DNA from 2 places in the Terrabacter terrae genome. Region 2 is predicted to be linked to the other one. Evidence: predicted binding sites of a transcription regulator. Region 2 holds the regulator's gene; the other holds the start of a gene.
The links. Region 2 encodes LexA, which represses DNA repair genes until DNA is damaged. Its sites were predicted from a motif close to TCGAACANNTGTTCGA; they were not measured.

Region 1: a site for LexA is predicted at 1,607-1,622, ahead of recA (recombinase RecA). Genes of this name have one in related genera too.

Annotation. Positions count from the first base shown of each region.
Region 1 covers NZ_BAAANB010000021.1:1,084,783-1,088,123, reverse strand. The annotation lists gene ABD194_RS15150 (regulatory protein RecX) at 1-381, opposite strand, end outside; gene recA (recombinase RecA) at 384-1,433, opposite strand; gene ABD194_RS15140 (DUF3046 domain-containing protein) at 1,695-1,961, opposite strand; gene ABD194_RS15135 (DUF3352 domain-containing protein) at 2,121-3,341, shown strand, end outside.
Region 2 covers NZ_BAAANB010000003.1:154,161-157,501, forward strand. The annotation lists gene ABD194_RS06050 (sensor histidine kinase) at 1-314, shown strand, start outside; gene ABD194_RS06055 (LysM peptidoglycan-binding domain-containing protein) at 553-981, opposite strand; gene lexA (transcriptional repressor LexA) at 1,211-1,936, shown strand; gene ABD194_RS06065 (hypothetical protein) at 1,995-2,951, shown strand; gene ABD194_RS06070 (Sir2 family NAD-dependent protein deacetylase) at 2,985-3,341, opposite strand, start outside.

The sequences.
Region 1 (3,341 bases), on a different contig from region 2:
GGCGTCGGAGACCGCGACTTCGACATCCTCGGGTGGAGGCGCCCAGTCGGGCCTCTCCCCCGGATCCGCCGAGCCCCAGCCCGTGGCCCGCCCTTTCGGCCGGGACTGTGGGGAGTGCCGGGACTGTCGCGACCGCCCTGACCGCGGCCCGGCGGCGCCACCGTCTACCGGCCGGGGACGCGTGCGGGCGCCGCGGGCCGCAGCCGTGGCGTCGGGCCCCGCTGCACCGGAGACCGCGGACGGCGGGGCCGGCTCGCCAACGGGATCCGGCGTACCGGAGGGACCACCGGCCCGCGCCCGGGCCACGACCTCTGCTTCAGCGAGGGCGGCCGCGGCGCGGGCCAGGCGGTCCTGCGTGGTCTCCTGCTCGGAGAACCCCATGATCAGAAGTCGACGGGCACGTCCGTGACCGGAGCCGGCTGGTCGACGCGCGGACCCACCCCGAGCTTCTCCTTGACCTTCTTCTCGATCTCGTCGGCGAGGTCGGGGTTGTCCTTGAGGAAGTTGCGGGCGTTCTCCTTGCCCTGACCGAGCTGGTCGCCCTCGTAGGTGTACCAGGCACCGGCCTTGCGGACGAAGCCGTGCTCGACGCCCATGTCGATGAGGCCACCCTCCCGGGAGATGCCCTGGCCGTAGAGGATGTCGAACTCCGCCTGCTTGAAGGGCGGGGACACCTTGTTCTTGACGACCTTGACGCGGGTGCGGTTGCCGACCGGCTCGGTGCCGTCCTTGAGCGTCTCGATGCGACGGACGTCGAGGCGCACCGAGGCGTAGAACTTCAGCGCCTTGCCACCGGTTGTGGTCTCGGGCGAGCCGAACATCACGCCGATCTTCTCGCGGAGCTGGTTGATGAAGATCGCCGTCGTGCCGGTGTTGTTGAGGGCACCGGTCAGCTTGCGCAGGGCCTGGCTCATGAGGCGGGCCTGCAGACCGACGTGGCTGTCGCCCATCTCGCCCTCGATCTCGGCACGGGGCACCAGGGCCGCCACCGAGTCGATGACGATGATGTCGATGGCTCCCGAGCGGATCAGCATGTCGGCGATCTCGAGCGCCTGCTCACCGGTGTCGGGCTGCGACACGAGCAGCGCGTCGGTGTCGACGCCGAGCTTCTTGGCGTAGTCGGGGTCGAGCGCGTGCTCTGCGTCGATGAACGCCGCGATGCCTCCGGCCCTCTGCGCGTTGGCGACCGCGTGGAGCGCGACCGTCGTCTTGCCGGAGGACTCGGGGCCGTAGACCTCGATGATGCGGCCGCGCGGGAGTCCGCCGATGCCGAGCGCCACGTCGAGCGCGATCGACCCGGTCGGGATGACCTCGATCGGTGGCCGGACGTCGTCGCCGAGGCGCATCACCGCGCCCTTGCCGTAGTTCTTCTCGATCTGGCCCATCACCGAGGCGAGAGCCTTGTCCTTGTCCTTCAGCTGCACCGATGCCATGTCGGTCACCTATCTGCCGTCTGCGCTGCGGTCGTCTACCTTCGACCCGGGCGACGGCTCGTCCTGAGATTCGCTGTCGGGTCAGACGTTAGGTGCCGGCGCCGACATCGGGTGGACCACGAGACGGCCTGTGGACGATGCGGGTGGTGGCGCAGGACCTGTGGACAACAGTACCGAACACGTGTTCGAAGTGAACGCGACACGCCGCCCGTCCTACGGCCTCCCTGCACAGTCACGCCCGACCCACCGGTGAGACACGGCTCAGCGGCTCGACCGGCCACCTTGTCCCGCCTGCCCGCCCTGGGCACCGCGGGCGACCCGGGTGTCCCGGCCGAGGCGCCGCTCGGGGGGCACGTCCATGTCGACGCAGATCGCCTCCCAGACCGCGCGGGGCGGCTCGCCGTCCGCCAGGGCCTGCACCACGGTGCGGTTGCCCAGCGCGCCGAGCACGTGGTCGCGGGCGAGCGACCCGGCATACGCCGCGCCGAACTCGTCGTCCATCAGGGTCCAGAAGTGGCTGATCCGCACCACAGCAGTCTGCCACCCGCTGGACGAGGAACCGGGCGCTCGCCCGGCGTCGTCGGAGCATTGCCGCAACTGCCCACCAAGGTGGCATCCGTGCCGGTATCGTCCACTCGTCCCGCGGGCCGCCGCGTGGCACATCCAATCATCAGGGGGAGCACCACCATGTCCGAGCGCACTTCCCGGCCTACTTCCGGGCCCACCTCGGGGACCAGCCAGCCCTACACCTACCCGCTCCCCGCGGGCGCTGCCCAGACGGTGCCCGGCGAGGTCACGCTGTCTGACGACCCGGAGGGCAAGACGCCGGCCGGTCGTCGGCGCCCCGTCCTGCTCGTGGGCGCCGTCGTGGCGGCCCTGGCGCTCGGCGGAGGCGGAGCGCTCGCCTTCCAGAAGCTGAGCGGCAGCGGGTCCCAGCCGGCAGAGGTGCTGCCGGGCGACGCGTACGCCTACCTTCGGCTCGACATCGACCCCTCGGCCGGACAGAAGATCGCGGCGGTGCGCTTCCTCGGCAAGCTGCCGCAGGTCAAGGACACGCTCGACAGCGGCGACCCCCGCAAGAAGCTCTGGGAGCTCGCCTCCAAGGACGCGAGCAACGCCTGCATCGCCAAGTTCAGCTACGACAACGACATCGCTCCCTGGCTCGGTGACCGCGTGGGCCTGGCCGTCCGCCCGGGCGGCACGGCGAAGGAGCCGAACGTCGCCGTCGCCATCCAGGTCAAGGACGACGGCGCAGCCAAGGACACGCTGACCCGTCTCTTCGCCTGCGACAAGAGCGGCACCCCGGCCGAGGTACGGATCAAGGACGGCTACGCGATCGTCACACCGCGCGGGACAGGCGACGCGACGCTCGCAGCCGTCGACAAGGGCTCTCTCGCCGCCAACCCCACCTTCACGCAGGACATGGCCGCCCTAGGCGAGCAGGGAGTCATGTCCGGCTGGTTCGACATGAGCACCGGCGCCAAGGAGCTGGTCAAGCTCGGTGGGGCCTCGGGGCTGGGCACTCTCGGCGACATGGGCACCATGGGATCGATGTCGACCGCAGCAGGCGCCAAGGGCCGGTTCGCGATGGCCCTGCGCTTCCAGGCCGACTATGTCGAGCTCGCCGGCAAGGTCCGCGGCGCCGACGCTGCCAAGGCCGTCAAGGGGGACGGCAGAGAGCTGGCCTCCCTGCCCGCCAACACGATGGCCGCCCTCACCATCTCCGGAGCCGACCAAGGCATCGATGCCGGCTGGCCGGCGTTCGAGAAGCAGCTGCAGTCCCTCGGGTCCTCCGGGATGGGCTCGGCGGACTTCGTCGGCGAGATCGAGCAGGAGCTGGACATCAAGCTGCCCGACGACCTCAAGGTCCTGCTGGGGCGGTCGTTCACCCTCGCGGTGCCCGGACAG
Region 2 (3,341 bases):
GGCGCCTCACCGTGCAGGACAACGGCATCGGTATCGCGGAGGCGGACCGGGAGAAGGTCTTCGGCCTGTTCAACCGGGTCGAGACCTCGGTCCCTGGCAACGGCATCGGACTCGCCACCGTCAGGCGAATCATCGAGGCTCACGGCGGCGCCATCGGGATCGGCACGGTCGAAGGCCCGGGCTGCAGCGTGTGGTTCGAGGTCCCTGTCGAAAAGACCGACGCCGGCTCTGCCGGAGTGACCGCAGAGGGCACGTCGGGAGGCGCTGCAGGAGGCGCTTCGGGAAGTACTGGATCAGGCGACCGGCAGGGCTGAGCGGGCGCGCCGGTCCCGGCCCACAGCATGGACCACCCCGAGGACATGGCCTCGAAGACGGCGGCAACCCGAAACGCCGCATCCCTGAGCGGGATACGGCGTTCGGGGGCGGATGCGGCGGGGTCGAAGCGCCGCTACCGCCAGCCGCTGGAGGTGGAGCCAACGCGGCCGATCGGAGAGCCGGGTGCATCAGGCACAGTGGCGCGGGCACGGGCTCGTGGGACGAGGGCGCTGTGGGTCAGTGCGCGGGGATGACCAGCTGCTGCCCGGCGTGGACCTGGGAGGTGCTCAGGCTGTTGGCGACCTGGAGCTGCACGACGCCGTCGGGGACGGTGAGCTCGGGCAGCTCGCGGGCCGCGATGCCGGAGAGGGTCTGGCCGGACTGCACCGTGACCGTGTGCGGGTCGCCGGTGGCGGATGCCAGCTGGCCCGCCAGGCCCACGCCGAGCAGCGCGACGACGCTCGCGACGAGAATCGTGCGCACGAGACGCCCGAACCTGGTCAGCCGCATCGGGGACCGTGGCGACGAGTGGTGCGCTGCACGACTCCCCCGGGCCGCGTCACGCCCGGTGGGCACGAGGACGAGGTGCGGCCGCGGCGTGGACGACTGCCCCCCGGTCCGCTCCGCCTGCGGCTCGCGAACGGCCTCGAGGACGATTGCGCTCATGGTGACCTCCCCTTGCTCCAGATGTGACGAACATGTGTTCGATAGAACGTGTGTACGAGTTGTAGCACGTCTGTTCGACGAAGTCGAGACACGCCTCGAACAGGTGTTTGGCAACTGTGTTCGAACCTCGTAGTCTTTCCTCACACCACAGACCTCACCAGCCACCACTGACACTGGCCGCTCCACGCCGGCGTCACGCGCGGCCTGACGAGCCGACGAAGGGGACACCATGGGCGTGACCGAGCTTCCCGACCGCGAGACCGGCGACGGCCTGACCGTCCGCCAGCGGCGCGTGCTCGAGGTCATCCGCAACTCCGTCGACCGTCGCGGCTACCCGCCGAGCATGCGCGAGATCGGCGACGCCGTCGGCCTGGCGAGTCCCTCCAGCGTCTCCCACCAGCTCAACGCGCTCGTCGCCAAGGGGTACCTGCGCCGCGACCCCAACCGTCCGCGCGCCCTCGAGGTCGTCTCCCCCGACGCGAAGGCAGAGGAGCTCGGCTACCGCGGCGGCTCCGTCGAGCCGATCCGCCCCCGCGGTGACCAGTACGACACCGAGACCGACTCGGGCGACGCACGGCCCGAGGCCTCCTACGTGCCGGTGCTCGGCCAGATCGCGGCGGGGGTGCCGATCACCGCAGAGCAGGTCGTCGAAGACGTCTTCCCGCTGCCGCGGCAGCTCGTCGGTGAGGGCGAGCTGTTCCTGCTCAAGGTCAACGGCGACTCCATGGTCGAGGCCGCCATCTGCGACGGTGACTGGGTCGTGGTGCGCCAGCAGCAGCACGCCGACAACGGTGACGTCGTGGCCGCCATGCTCGACAACGAGGCCACCGTCAAGACGTTCAAGCGCAAGGACGGCCACGTGTGGCTGATGCCGCACAACCCCAGCTTCTCCCCCATCGACGGCGACCACGCCACGATCCTCGGCAAGGTCACCGCGGTCCTGCGCCGCATCTGAACGAACCCCCGGCGGACCGAGGCGAACACGAGCGGGACGAAGGCGGACACTCACCCCGATGACCCCGATGACCCCGATGACCCCGATGACCCCGATGACCCCGATGACCCCGATGGCGCAGGAGCGCACCCCAGACGTCGTCCTCACCTACCGCTACCTGCGGGGCGCGATGATCGCGCTGCTGCTCATGCTCCTGTTGTCGGTCGGCTACCAGTGGTGGTGGGAGACCGGGCACTCCTGCTGGCTCGGATCGATCAGCGCCTACTACTACACACCTGCCCGTGGCGTCTTCGTCGGCGCGCTCTGCGCGCTCGGTGCCAACCTCATCGCCTACAAGGGACACTCCCCGGAGGAGGACGTGCTCCTCAACTTCTCCGGCCTGATGGCCTTCGTCGTCGCCCTGGTCCCCACCGCGCCCGACGACCGGTGCGGGCCCAACGCATACACCCAGACGGCCCCGGAGATCGCGGCAGCCGTGCGCAACAACGTGTGGTCACTGCTCGTGGTCGCCGTCGTCTCCGCGGCAGTCGTCGCCTGGCTCGGGCGGGTCGGCAGGGCGGGAGCGCCGCCGCGACCGCGCAGCGTGCGCTCCATCGTCGTGAGCGTCGTCTGCGGGACGGTCGTGCTGGCCGAGCTCACCCTGTTCCTCGTCCTGCGCGACCGGTTCATCGCCCTGAGCCACGGCATCGCGGCCGGCACCATGGTGGCCGGCGTCATCGCCGTCATGGTGCTGAGCGCCCTCGGCGCCGAGGAGAGACACCTGGGCCGTGACGGCAGTCGCGGCACCGTCTACAAGAAGGTCTACATCGCACTGGCGGTGGCCCTCGCCTTGGCGCTCCTCGTCGCCGTGGTCACCGCAGCCGGTCTCACCGGATTCGGGCACCTCGTGCTGGTCGCCGAGGTCATCGTCATCATCCTCTTCGGCACGTACTGGGGGGTGCAGACCAAGGAGCTGTGGGACCTGCGGGACACCTCGGGCCCGGAGGCCCGGGCCCCCGGTCCCGTCGTGAGGTGAGGCGACCGGCTCGGTGACGGGTTCGGTGACCCGTCAGTGACCGAGCGCGCTGCGCAGCTTCGTCAGGGTGATCCCGAGCGGCGCATGCAGACGCAAGCTGGCCTCGCTGTCACCGCGAGTCGCCGACCGCGTCACGATCGCCACGGGGACCTCACGCTGGTGCGCCCGCCGGACGAACCGGTAGCCGCTCATGACCGACAGCGAGGAGCCGAGCACCAGGACCGCCCCCGCGCCCTCCACGAGTGAGAAGCACTGCTCCACCAGGGCCTTGGGCACCGACTCGCCGAAGAACACCACGTCCGGCTTGACCGTGTCGCGGCCGCACACGAGGCACCGCGGCGCGTGGAAGGTCTCGACGAGGGCGTCGGCGAGGACGATGTCACCATCGGG